Regions from separate parts of the Terrabacter sp. Soil810 genome, predicted to be linked through region 2. Evidence: predicted binding sites of a transcription regulator. Region 2 holds the regulator's gene; the other holds the start of a gene.

Region 1 (6,633 bases), on a different contig from region 2:
GGAGGTGATCGTGTAGACGAACGCCTCGAAGGGCAGCCCGCGCTCCTGGTAGGTCGGCAGGGCGGTCATGACGGCCATGCACACCTCCTGAGCGACGTCCTGGGCTGTGTCCTCGGCGCCGAAACGGCCCAGGCGGACGCGGGAGTACCGCAGGGCCATGTCCCTGACGCGCGCCAGCAGCACGTCGCGTGCGTTGTCGTCACGCACGGCGAGCGCCGCAAGCTCACGAAGCGATGGAGCGTCCATCCGCTCCATCGCACCAACGCCACCCGGCGTTACGCCGGTGTGCGTGGACCATCCAAGACCCATGTGAGCTGTCGTCCCCCCGAACTGTCGTCTGTGCTGGCGACGCCTTCGTCCGCGCCGCCGTCGGTGCGCTCCCCAGAGCGGGGCCCATGGTAGTGCCGGCGGGCCCCTCCGGACGAGTACGGACGGTCGGATCCGCCTCCTCGGACGAGCATGCCATCCAGATGGCAATTCTTGAACAAGTCCTTAAGATTCCGCTCTTTATCCGTGATCGCATGCCCGGTTAGCGTCGATTCCGCGGCTCCGCGACCCACCACACGCACCGAGCGGGCCGGTACGACACGGCGGACACAACCGCCCCACCGAGAGACGAGTTCATGGCCGAGATCACCCGCCTGCCCGGACCGGTTGCCGACCTGTGGGACTGGCAGCTGGACGGTGCCTGCCGCGGCGTCAGCCCCGAGGTCTTCTTCCACCCCGAGGGCGAGCGCGGCCCGCGCCGCCGCAACCGTGACGCCCAGGCCAAGGCCGTCTGCGCCGCCTGCCCCGTCGTGGCCCAGTGCCGCTCGCACGCCCTCGAGGTCCGCGAGCCCTACGGCGTCTGGGGCGGGCTGACCGAGGCCGAGCGCGAGGTCCTCTACGACGGCATCCAGGAGGCCTCCTGACCACCTGACGGTCGCCGGCACACGCCGTCGGCGACCACGCAGCCGCTCGACCGGCCCGCGAGATACGACGGGGTCGCGGAGGTCGAGACGCAGCGAGGGCCGCTCCCCGTCGGGGAGCGGCCCTCGCTGTCGTGTCAGGCGCCGACGCGGGGCCCGTCAGGGCCCGTGGTCGTATGCCGTGTGGCGCGGTGCGTCAGTGACCGTGGCCGTGGCCGTGACCGCCGGCCGCGGGCTCCTCGTTCTCGGGCTTCTCGACGACGAGCGTGTCGGTCGTGAGGATCATCGACGCGATGGACTCGGCGTTGCGCAGCGCGGAACGGGTGACCTTGACCGGGTCGATGACGCCGGCGGCGATGAGGTCGCCGTACTCGCCCGTGGCCGCGTTGAGGCCCTGGCCGAGCGGGAGCTCGGCGACCTTGGAGGTGACGACGTAGCCCTGGAGGCCGGCGTTCTCGGCGATCCAGCGCAGGGGCTCGGCGACGGCCTTGCGCACGATGGACGCACCCGTGGCCTCGTCACCGGTCAGCTCGAGGGCGTCGATGGCGGAGGCCGCGTGGATGAGGGCCGTGCCGCCACCGGCGACGATGCCCTCCTCGATGGCCGCGCGGGTCGCCGAGATGGCGTCCTCGATGCGGTGCTTCTTCTCCTTGAGCTCCACCTCGGTGTGGGCGCCGACCTTGATGACGCAGACGCCACCGGCGAGCTTGGCGAGGCGCTCCTGGAGCTTCTCGCGGTCCCAGTCGGAGTCGGTGCGCTCGATCTCGGCCTTGATCTGGTGGACGCGGCCGGAGACCTCGCCCTCCTCGCCGTTGCCGTCGATGATCGTCGTGTTGTCCTTGGTGAGGACGACGCGGCGGGCCTGGCCGAGGACGGTCAGGTCGGCCTGGTCGAGGCTGAGGCCGACCTCGGGCGCGATGACCTGGCCACCGGTGAGGATGGCGAGGTCCTGGAGCATGGCCTTGCGGCGGTCGCCGAAGCCGGGGGCCTTGACGGCCGCGACGTTGAACGTGCCGCGGATCTTGTTGACGACGAGCGTCGAGAGGGCCTCGCCGTCGACGTCCTCGGCGATGATGAGCAGCGGCTTGCCCGACTGCACGACCTTCTCGAGGATCGGGAGCACCTCGGCGACCGAGGAGATCTTGCCCTGGTTGATGAGCACGTAGGCGTCCTCGAGGACGGTCTCCATGCGCTCGGTGTCGGTGACGAAGTAGGCCGAGAGGTAGCCCTTGTCGAACTGCATGCCCTCGGTGAACTCGAGCTCGGTCGCCGTCGTCGAGGACTCCTCGACGGTGATGACGCCGTCCTTGCCGACCTTGTCGAACGCCTCGCCGATGAGGCCACCGAGGGTGGCGTCCTGGGCGGAGAGCGTCGCGACGGAGGCGATCTCGTCCTTGCCGTCGACCTCGCGGGCGTTCTCGAGGAGGCGGTCGTTGACCGCGGTGACGGCCTTGTCCATGCCGCGCTTGAGCGCGGCCGGGGCGGCGCCGGCGGCGACGTTGCGCAGGCCCTCCTTCACCATGGCCTGGGCGAGCACCGTCGCGGTCGTCGTGCCGTCACCGGCGACGTCGTTGGTCTTGGTCGCGACCTCCTTGGCGAGCTGGGCGCCGAGGTTCTCGTAGGCGTCCTCGAGCTCGATCTCGCGGGCGATGGTCACGCCGTCGTTCGTGATCGTGGGGGCGCCCCACTTCTTGTCGATGACGACGTTGCGGCCCTTCGGGCCGAGCGTCACCTTGACGGCGTTGGCGAGCGCGTCAACGCCGCGCTCGAGCGACTTGCGGGCGGAGTCGTCGAACTCCAGCTGCTTGGCCATGGTGTTCCTTTGGCTCGGGTTGCTTTGCGGTTGCTGTGCTTACGTGAAACGAGACGCACCCCGGGGAGACCCCAGTGGGGCTCACCGGGGTGCGTTCACGGCATACGGCTGGGTCAGCCGACGATGGCGAGGACGTCACGCGCGGAGAGGATCAGGAACTCCTCGCCGCCGTACTTGACCTCGGTGCCGCCGTACTTGCTGTAGATGACCTTGTCGCCGACCTTGACGTCGAGCGGGACGCGCTCGGTGCCGGTGTCGTTGAAGCGGCCGGGGCCGACAGCGAGGACCTCGCCCTCCTGGGGCTTCTCCTTGGCCGTGTCCGGGATGACGAGGCCGGACGCAGTGGTCTGCTCGGCCTCGAGGGACTTGACGACGATGCGGTCTTCGAGCGGCTTGATGGAAACCGACACGGTGGTGACCTTCCCTTCGGGACAGTCGGAAACTGACTACGGACTGTGGGCTCTTCGAGGCTGGCCGCCGTCGCGGGGGTCGACCTCCCTCGATGAGGGTGCTGGCACTTTCAGGTCGAGAGTGCCAACAGGATGAATCTAGGTTTGCCGTTAGCACTCGGTCAAGTCGAGTGCCAGATTCGGCGGCGCGTCGTGGTCCGCCGGGCGCTGGCAGGATGAGCCCATGGACGCCGCCATGGTCGATCGCCTCTCCGCGGGTGAGGGCTGGGCGCTGCTCCAGTCGCTGCCTCCCTACGACGAGGGCGGCTCGCTGCACCTGCAGGATCGGCTGCGTGAGGCGGGCTTCGCCGCCGACCTCGTCGCGGCGGCGATGACCCAGTCGCGGCTGCGCTCACGCGGGGTCGAGAAGTTCGGCGACTTCGCCGCCGGCATGCTCTTCACCCCCGACGGCCTCGAGCAGTCGACGCGCCTGGCGATCGCCGCGCGCCACGCGCACCGGTACGCCGCCGCCGGGGTCCGCGACGTCTACGACCTCGGGTGCGGGCTGGGGTCCGACGCGATGGCCTTCGCCGGCCTCGACCTGACGGTCCACGCCGTCGACGCCGACGACACGACCGCCCGCATCGCCGCCGTCAACCTGCGCCACTGGCCGTCCGCCCGGGTCACGCACGGGCTCGCCGAGGACGTGCGCCTCCCGGAGGGCGAGGGACGACGCCACCTCGGGCTGTGGCTCGACCCGGCCCGCCGCGTCACCGGAGTGGCCGACATCAGCGGCCGCACGAAGCGCGTCTTCTCGCTCGACGCCATCTCGCCGTCGTGGTCGCAGGTGCTGGAGTTCGCCGGGCAGGTGCCGGCGACGGGCGCCAAGCTCTCCCCCGGCTTCCCGCACGGGTCGGTCCCCCGGGGCGCCGAGGCGCAGTGGACGTCGTGGCACGGTGAGGTGCTCGAGTGCGCGGTCTGGTGGGGACCGCTCGTCGCGAGCGCCGGACGCACCGCTGCCGTGTGCACCGAGACCTCCACCTCCGTGGTCACCGAGGCCGACGCGGCCGACGGCGCACGGCGCCCGGGGCTCGGGTCGGTCACCGACATCGGCGAATGGCTCTACGAGCCCGACCGCGCCGTCATCCGGGCCGGACTCACGGGCGCGCTCGTCGCGGCCGTCGACGGCGCCGAGCTCGCCACCGGAGTCGGCTACGTCTCGAGCGGCGTGGCTCGCGAGCTGGCCTGGGCCCGGCGCTTCCGGGTCGTCGAGGCGATGCCCCTGTCGACCAAGCGCCTCGCCCGCTGGCTGCGCGACCACGGTCACGACCGCGTGACGATCAAGAAGCGCGGCGTGACCCTCGATGCCGACCTGCTGCGGCGACAGCTGAAGATGACCGGCCGGGGCAAGGGTGGCTCCGAGGCGACGCTCGTCCTGACCCGGGTCGGCGGCGGCCAGGTTGCCCTCGTCGTCACGCCTGCCTGACGCAGCCGTCCCGGGCTCCCTGTCGCCCACCCCATGGTCTGCCTGATGGTGCTGCGGATGGTGGGGTGATCGCCCCACCAACCGCAGCACCATCAGCAGGTCCACACCGAGGGCCGACCGGCTCAGGTCGCGGCGGCGGCGTACAGCTCGTGCAGGGCGCTCCACGTGATGCCCCAGTCCGGCGCCGGCGTGCCGTCGACGTGGGCGTCGAGGGCGCGGACGTAGGTGTCCCAGCCCGCGGCATACCCCGCGACCTGGCCGTCCGTGAGCCGCGCGTGCCGCAGGACGAGGCGCGACCCCTCGCCGTCGGCGCTCACCTCGACTGTGACGACGGTCGGCGCCTCGCGGATCGGCCACTCCCAGACGAGCCGGTGGGGTGGCTCGCACCTGACGACGCGACAGCGCGGGACGTCGCCGTCGTCGAAGTGGATGGCGAACTCGCCTCCGGGGCGTAGGTCCCCGGCAACGGGCGCGAACCAGCGGGCCAGACGGTCCGGGTCGGTGCACGCCTGCCAGAGGTCCTCGGGTGATGTCGCATAGTGCCGGTCGAAGACGATCGCGAGGGCGCCCGGGTCGTCACCGTCCCGCTCGATCCGCCCCAGCACCTGCGTCAGCTGCTCGCTCATCCCTGCTCCTGCCGTCGGGCCCGCACGCCGCGGGCGATCTCGGTGTCGAGGGCGTCGAGACGCTGCCCCCAGAACGAGCGGACCTCGCGGCACCACTGCTCGACCTCGTCGAGCGCACCCGGCGCGAGCCGGTAGACGCGCCGCTGGGCGACGGCCTCCGCCTCGACGACACCGGCCTCGCGCAGCACCCGCAGGTGCCGCGAGATGCCGGGGCGCGCCGCGTCGAAGAGTGCCGCGACCTCGCCCGCGGTCAGCTCCTCACGGGCGAGGTGCTCGACGATGGACCGCCTGGTCGGGTCGGTCAGCGCTTCCCAGGTGCCGCTCATGCGTTGAGGGTAACGCTTGAGTTACGTAACTCACAAGGTACGTCCTTGTCCCGCAACACACCGAGCAGGTCACAACCCACCGCGATCCGTCCCGGGTGTGTTGTGACCTGCTCGGTGAGTTGCGGGGTGGGGTGGGTCAGAGGGTGGCGTCGGGCTGGGCACCGACCCAGCGCACGGCGGCAGCACCGGCGGCGTTGGCCGCCTCGACGGCGGCCTGGCGGTCGGCACCGCCGGCCAGGGCCGCCGCGAGGGCTCCGCAGAACGCGTCCCCGGCACCGACCGTGTCACCGAGGTCGCGCCTCGCCACGGGTATGCCGTCGACGCCGTCCGTCCCCCACCGCGCCCCCGCTGCCCCGAAGGTCACGAGCAGCGACTGCGGCACGAGGTCGGAGTCCGCGAGAGCGCGCATCTCCGACTCGTTGACGACCACCGGGTCGGCCAGGGCGATGACGTCGGCCGGCAGCCCGGCATACGGCGCCAGGTTGAGCACGACCCGGGCACCCGCCGAGTGGGCCGCGCGAGCGGACTCGGCCACGGTGTCGAGGTGCACCTCGAGCGAGCACAGCAGCACGTCGCCGGGGCCGAGACGTCCGGCCTGCGCCACGAGGGAGCGGTCCCGCTCGCCGTTGGCGCCGGCCACGACGATGATCGAGTTCTCGCCCTGCTCGTCGACGGTGATGAAGGCCGTGCCGGTCGGCGCACCCTCACTCGTCGACACGGCGGAGGTGTCGACCCCCAGGGCCGCGAGCCGGTCGAGGTAGGCACGACCCGGACCGTCGTCGCCGACGCGGGCGAGCATCGCGACGTCGGCGCCGACGCGGGCTGCCGCCGCAGCCTGGTTGCCGCCCTTGCCCCCGGCGAAGGTGCCGCCCGCCTCCCCGAGCAGGGTCTCCCCCGGCAGGGGGTGACGCTCGACGAGGGTCACCACGTCGACGTTGAGCGAGCCGAGCACCGCGACACGCCCCATCAGCGCTGCCCCGCCCGGCCGAGGATCGTGTCGGCCCAGAGCCGGGTGTAGCGGGGGCCGTCGACCTCCAGGGCGACGTCGACGCGCACCGGGGCCTCGCCGTGCGGGTCGTGGGCCA
Region 2 (6,633 bases):
CGAGGACGTGGATCGGGGCGGCCGGGCTGATGTCGCGGAAGGCGATCGAGCGCTCGCTCTCGGCGACGCGGTCGGACGGGATGTCGCCCGCGACGATCTTGCAGAAGAGGCAGTCGCTGGGGGTCTGCGAGGTCATGACTGCACCCTAGGCATGTCAACCTCGGCGTGCACGTGCGCGTCCTGTGTCCGTGAGAACGTTGGGTATGCCGGCCGGCCAGCTCAGCGACCCCGGGGCCTCTGGGGCCGCTGACCGTCCCGCCGCGAGCCCCACCGGCGTCCCGGCGTCCGGAGCGTCCGACGCTTCCAGAGCGTCCGACGCTCCCGGCGAGCTGCCGAGCGACCCCGACGTCGCCATCGCCGAGCTCTACCACGCGCACTGGCACCGCCTCGTCCGCCTCGCGTGGCTGCTGCTGCGCGACCAGCTCGCCGCAGAGGACGTCGTCCAGGACGCCTTCGTCGCCACGCACCGCAGCTGGTCGGCCATCCGGGACGGCGGCCGGGTCGTCGGCTACCTCCAGACCGCCGTCGTCAACGGGTGCCGCTCGGTGCAGCGCCACAACGTCGTCGTCGACCGCCAGAACCTGCGCGACGCCGCCGCGGCCGACGCCCCCGGGCGCGGCAGCCACGGCAGCGCGGAGACCCACGTCCTCCACTCGGCCGACCGCGACGCCGTGCTGGACGCCCTGCGCACCTTGCCCTCGCGCCAGCGAGAGGTGCTGGTCCTGCGCTACTACTCCGACCTCTCCGAGGCCCAGATCGCCCATGCCCTCGAGATCTCCCCCGGCGCCGTGAAGACCCACGCCCACCGCGGCCTGACGGCCCTGCGCCGCACCATCGAACCCCTGGAGCTGTCATGAACACCGAGCCGACGCGACCGGGCGACACGCCCGCCGAGGAGCCGACCCTCATCGGCGCCGGCCTGCGCCCCGTCGAGGACCGGCTGCGTCGTTCCCTCGACGCCGAGGCACGCTCCATCAGCCCCACCGACCGTCTCGGCGCGATCCTCGCGGAGGCGCACGAGGCGGACACCGTGCGCCAGGGCCCCGGGACCAGGCACCACCGCTGGCTCGTCCCGGCGGCCGCGGCCGCCGCAGCCGTCCTCGTCGCCGGCACCGTGTGGGCGGTGAACCGCCCGGCGAGCCCGACACCTCCCGTCGCGGGCACGCCCACCGCCGTGGCGACGTCCACCCCCAGCGCCTCCTCAGGCGCCCCGTCCGGGGCTCCGTCGAGTGTCCCGACGAAGACCGCCCAGGGACCGAGCACCCCGGCGACCACCGCCGTTCCGCCTCCGGCCACGGCCCCGGCGACGGTGCCCGTCTACTACCTCGGCCCCGTCGTGGCCGGGGGTGACCAGCTGCGCCTCTTCCGTGAGTTCGTCGCCGCCCGCGTCCCGGCACCGACGACGGCTGAGGGCAAGGCGCTGGCCGCTCTCCGGCTCGCGACCGGCGCTCCGCCCGCGGGCTCCGCCTACTCGTCGGCCTGGTCCGGGGTGACCGTGGAGTCGGTGGCCGTCGGCCCCGACGCCATCACCGTCCGGCTGTCGTCCGGCACGACAAGCACCGACGCCCTCGCGGCGGAGCAGCTCGGCTGGACCGCGCAGGCCGCGGCAGGCACGGCGCTGCCGGTCCGCTTCGAGCTCGCCGACGGAGGGACCGAGGTCTCGCCGGGCCACCCGGTCTCGTCGTCCTTCACCAGGCCCACCTCCCCGATGGCGGTGCTCGACCAGGTCGCACCCGTCTGGGTGGACGAGCCGGCACGCGGCTCGTCCGTCCGGGCCGGGTCCCCGCTCACGGTCAAGGGCGTCGCGAGCACGTTCGAGGCCAACGTCGAGTGGGAGCTGCTCCGCGACGGTAGGCGTGTCGACCACGGCTTCACCACGGCCTCGGCAGGCGCCCCGGCGCGCGGTGCCTACCGGTTCACGACGACGTCGTCGCTCGAGCCCGGCGCCTACGTCGTCCGCGTCTTCGCGAGCAGCGCCAAGGACGGCTCGACCGTCGCCGAGCAGCTCGTCCCCGTCACGGCCCGCTGACCCGCCGCTCCCACCCGTTCGAGGTGATCGCGGCACCCACCCCCGTGTCGAGATCACCTCGAACCAGGGAAGGGCCTCGGCCGGTCGGGGTATGCCGTCAGGTCCAGCGAGCGCGCGCGCTGAGGACCGCGAGGGCAGCGGGACCGGCGGACGACGCGCGCAGGATCGTCGACCCGAGCCGGACCGGACGCGCCCCGGCAGCCGTCAGCGCCTCGATCTCGCGGTCGGTGATGCCGCCCTCGGGACCGACGACCACGAGCACGTCACCGGACGCGGGCAGGTCGACGGACGCGAGCAGCTCGGTCGCGTCCTCGTGGAGCACGAGCGTCAGGGCCGACTCCGCGACTCGAGCCACGAGCGGGGCGAGCCCGACCGCGGCGGACGTCAGCGGCAGACGCGACCGGCGTGACTGCTTGGTCGCCCGGGCCACGACCGCAGCCCACTTGGCGAGCGACTTGGCGGCCCGGTCGCCGCGCCAGACGACGACGGAGCGCTCGGCCTGCCAGGGCACGACCTCGTCGACACCGAGCTCGGTCGCGGCCTCGACGGCCTGCTCGTCGCGGTCACCCTTGGCGAGGGCCTGGACGAGGACGAGCCGAGGCGCGGGCTCGGGCTCGTCGACGACGTCGAGCACCCGTCCGCGCACCCACGCCCGGTCGACGTCGGTGGCCTCGAGCAGCAGGCGGCGACCCGCACCGTCGGCGATGTAGTAGCGCTCGCCGGGGCGGATGCGCACGACGGCCGCGGCGTGGCGGCCCTCGTCACCCTCGAGCAGCAGCGAAGACCCGGCGACGGCCTCGGCGACCGCGGACGGCTCGCCGAGGAAGAGCTGGTGGGTCACCGGGCGCTCACGTGCGGCTCACTTCTCCTTGAAGGCGTCGCGCAGCTTGCCGAAGAGGCCCTTGTTGGCCGGCGTCAGCCGACCCTCGTGGCGCTCCTCGCCGCGCAGGGTCGCGAACTGGTGCAGCAGCTCGCGCTGCTCCTCCGTCAGGCGCGTCGGCGTCTGCACCGTGGCGTGCACGAGCAGGTCGCCACGCCCGCCGTGCCGTAGGTGGGTCACGCCGAGACCGCGCAGGGTGAGCACGTCGCCGCTCTGGGTGCCGGGCTTGATGTCGAGGTCCTGCATGCCGTCGAACGTCGAGAGCTTGAAGCTCGTCCCGAGAGCGGCTGCCGCCATGGGCAGCTCGACGTTGCAGTGCAGGTCGTCGCCGCGGCGGGTGTAGGTCTCGTGGTTGACGACGCGGATCTCGACGTAGAGGTCGGCCTTGGGTCCGTTGCCGGGCCCGACCTCGCCCTCGCCGGTCAGCTGGATGCGGGTGCCGGTGTCGACACCGGCGGGCACCTTGAGCTTGAGCGAGCGGCGGGTGCGCACGCGGCCGTCACCCGAGCAGTCGTGGCACGGGTCGGTGAGCGTCGAGCCGTAGCCCTGGCAGTTGACGCACGGGCGCGAGGTCATGACCTGGCCGAGGAAGCTGCGCTGGATCTGCTGCACCTCACCGGCGCCCTTGCAGATCGGGCAGGTCTGGCGACCGGTGCCGGGCTCGGCGCCGTCGCCGTCGCAGCGCTTGCAGCCGACGGCGGTGTCGAGCGTCAGCTCCTCCTCGGAGCCGAAGACGGCCTTCGAGAGGTCGATGTCCAGACGCACGAGGGCGTCCTGGCCGCGCTGCACGCGCGCCCGCGGACCTCGCGTGCCGGCCTGGGCGCCCGCGCCGAAGAAGGCGTCCATGACGTCGCTGAACGAGAAGCCCTGTCCCGCACCGAATCCGGCACCGCCGCCCGACGCGAACGGGTCGGCGCCCATGTCGAAGGACTGGCGCTTCTGCGGGTCGGAGAGCACGTCGTAGGCCTGCGACACCCGCTTGAACTCCTCCTCGGCCTCGGCGCCGGAGTTCACGTCCGGGTGCAGCTTGCGGGCGAGCCGACGGTAGGCCTTCTTGATCTCCTCCTGGCTCGCGTCGCGCGAGACCCCGAGGACGGCGTAGTAGTCGTTCAAGCTGAGATTCCTTCGGTACGTGGTGCTTTCGGTTCCGGCGCGGCGCTGCGCCGGCGGACTGGCCGCGGTGGTGCAGGTGGGTCAGGTGGCCTGGTTCTCGTCGAGGATCTCGGAGACGTAGCGCGCGACGGCGCGGACCGACGCCATCGTCGTCGGGTAGTCCATCCGGGTCGGGCCCAGCACCCCGAGGCTCGCGACGCGCTCGGCGCCGGAGCCGTAGCCCATCGACACGAGGGACGTGGACTGGAGCCCGGTCACGGGGTTCTCGGTGCCGATGCGCACCGACACGAGGTCGGGGTCGTCACCGAGCTGGCCGAGGAGGCGCAGCAGGGTGACGTGCTCCTCGAGGGCCTCGAGGATCGGGCCGATGGTGCGCGGGAAGTCGGTGCCGGCGCGAGCGAGGTTGGCCTGGCCGGCGAGGACCACGCGCTCCTCGCGCTCCTCGACGAGGGCGTCACCGAGGGCGGACACGACGGCCTCCATCGCCGCCCGGTCGGCCTCGTCGACGTCGTCGACGAGGCGTCGCAGCCGGGTCGCGGCCACGGTGAACGGCACGCCGGTGGCCACCTCGTTGATGCGGGAGCGGATCGAGGCGACGAGCGCCTCACCGGTGCCGTCCGAGAGCACGCGCCCCGTGTCGACGACGCGCTGCTCGACGCGGCCGGTGTTGACGATGAGCACGATCATCAGGTGCGACGACCCCATCGGCACGAGCTCGATGTGGCGCACCGTCGACCGCGTGAGCGACGGGTACTGCACGACGGCGACCTGTCGGGTCAGGCTCGCGAGGAGGCGCACAGTGCGGTCGACGACGTCGTCGAGGTCGACGGCCCCTTCGAGGAACTGGCCGATCGCACGACGCTCTCCCGAGCCGAGCGGCTTGACGGCGCTGAGGCGGTCGACGAAGACGCGGTAGCCGGCGTCGGTGGGCACTCGCCCCGCCGACGTGTGCGGCGCGTGGATGAGGCCCTCCTCCTCGAGCAGGGCCATGTCGTTGCGCACGGTCGCGGCACTCACCCCGAGGTGGTGGCGCTCGACGAGAGCCCGGCTGCCCACCGGCTCGGAGGTCTGGACGTAGTCCTGCACGATCGCGCGCAGCACCATCAGCCGACGGTCCTCGCTCATCGCGTCCCCTCCTTCACGGGCTTGGCACTCTCGATCGACGAGTGCCAAGTCTACGTCGTGCCTCGCGGATCTCCGACTTCATCCAACCGTATGCCGTCGCGCCGCCACCTCCCCTGCCCGCGTGGCGGCTGCGTGGGTCGCCGCCCGGCGGCATACCCTCGCTTGTCGTGTCCCCCAACGATCGCTACGGATCCGACGTCCTCACCGGCGACTGGCGTGCCCCGCGGCGCGGCCGGTCCACCCCGACCCCGGCGGAGCCCGACCTCGTCGTCGAGGAGGTCGAGACCGGCTGGGTCGGCGCCGTGGTGCGGGTGGAGAAGGCGGGCGGCATGCACGTCGTCCACCTCGAGGACCGCCATGGCCGCACCAAGGCGTTTCCGCTGGGCCCCGGCTTCCTCGTCGACGGCGCTCCGGTGACGCTCACTCCCCCGCAGGCTGCCGCCGGGACCGCGCTCGCGGAGGCGAGACGGGCCGCCTCCAGGACCGCGAGCGGCTCCGTGGCCGTCGAGGGTGCCCGGGCCCGCGTCGCGAGCGGCTCGCGGATCTACGTCGAGGGCCGCCACGACGCCGAGCTCGTCGAGAAGGTCTGGGGCGACGACCTGCGCGTCGAGGGGGTCGTCGTCGAGCTGATGGACGGCGTCGACGACCTCGCCGGCATCATCGCCGAGTTCCAGCCGGGGCCCGGCCGTCGCCTCGGCGTCCTCGTCGACCACCTCGTCCCCGGCACGAAGGAGGCCCGCATCGTCGCTCAGGCGCAGGCGCTGCCGGGCCTCTCCCAGCACGTGAGGATCCTCGGCCACCCCTACGTCGACGTGTGGCAGTCCGTGCGCCCGGAGCGGCTCGGCTGGCAGCAGTGGCCGGTCATCCCGCGCGGCACGTCGTGGAAGCACGGCATCTGCGCCGAGGTGGGCTGGGCCCACGCGAGCCAGGCCGACATCGCCAACGCGTGGAAGCGCATCCTCGGGACGGTGCGCACCTACGCCGACCTCGAGCCGACGCTGCTCGCGAGCGTCGAGGAGCTCATCGACTTCGTCACCGAGCCCAGCGCCTGAGCGCCGGGCCCGAGGACCCGGGCTCACCTCTTGAGGTAGCCCTGGACGTCGACGACGAGGTAGGACGCGGCGCTCGTGTGCACCGTGATCGACCCGCCCACACCGACGGGGACCACGACGGCGTTGACCCGCGTGCGGCCCGAGGCCACGGTGACGTTGGCGGGGCTCGGTCGGGTCGTGCCCGAGGCGTAGGCCGTGACGGCCGTCGTCGCCGTCGGGGCGATGGGTGTCAGCGTGATCGACACCGCGGCCACGCCGACGGTCGGCACCCCGGCGCGGCCGAGGATGGGCACCGACACGGTCGACCCTGCCGCGACCCGGCCCGTGGGCGCGCCGAGCCCGATGCGCGTGTCGAGCAGCCGGGCCGGGGTGACCGCGACGTGGTCACCGCCGGTCTTGAACCAACCCACGACGTCGACGAGCAGGTCGGTCCC

The links. Region 2 encodes HrcA, which represses chaperone genes, less so after heat shock. Its sites were predicted from a motif close to TTNGCACTCGNNNNNNNCGAGTGCNAA; they were not measured.
Region 1: the regulator HrcA is predicted to act here: its motif matches at 3,282-3,308, upstream of groES (co-chaperone GroES).

Annotation. Positions count from the first base shown of each region.
Region 1 covers NZ_LMSW01000003.1:178,575-185,207, forward strand. Annotated here, with positions in the region: gene shbA (RNA polymerase sigma factor ShbA) at 1-246, opposite strand, end outside; gene ASG96_RS04795 (WhiB family transcriptional regulator) at 624-911, shown strand; gene groL (chaperonin GroEL) at 1,105-2,721, opposite strand; gene groES (co-chaperone GroES) at 2,835-3,131, opposite strand; gene ASG96_RS04810 (class I SAM-dependent methyltransferase) at 3,355-4,596, shown strand; gene ASG96_RS04815 (SRPBCC family protein) at 4,719-5,222, opposite strand; gene ASG96_RS04820 (metalloregulator ArsR/SmtB family transcription factor) at 5,219-5,548, opposite strand; gene ASG96_RS04825 (PfkB family carbohydrate kinase) at 5,685-6,515, opposite strand; gene ASG96_RS04830 (nucleoside hydrolase) at 6,515-6,633, opposite strand, start outside.
Region 2 covers NZ_LMSW01000011.1:1,050,101-1,056,733, reverse strand. Annotated here, with positions in the region: gene ASG96_RS10765 (HIT domain-containing protein) at 1-136, opposite strand, end outside; gene ASG96_RS10760 (RNA polymerase sigma factor) at 204-857, shown strand; gene ASG96_RS10755 (Gmad2 immunoglobulin-like domain-containing protein) at 854-2,029, shown strand; gene ASG96_RS10750 (16S rRNA (uracil(1498)-N(3))-methyltransferase) at 2,127-2,870, opposite strand; gene dnaJ (molecular chaperone DnaJ) at 2,889-4,022, opposite strand; gene hrcA (heat-inducible transcriptional repressor HrcA) at 4,104-5,147, opposite strand; gene ASG96_RS10735 (DUF3097 domain-containing protein) at 5,315-6,199, shown strand; gene ASG96_RS10730 (CHAP domain-containing protein) at 6,223-6,633, opposite strand, start outside.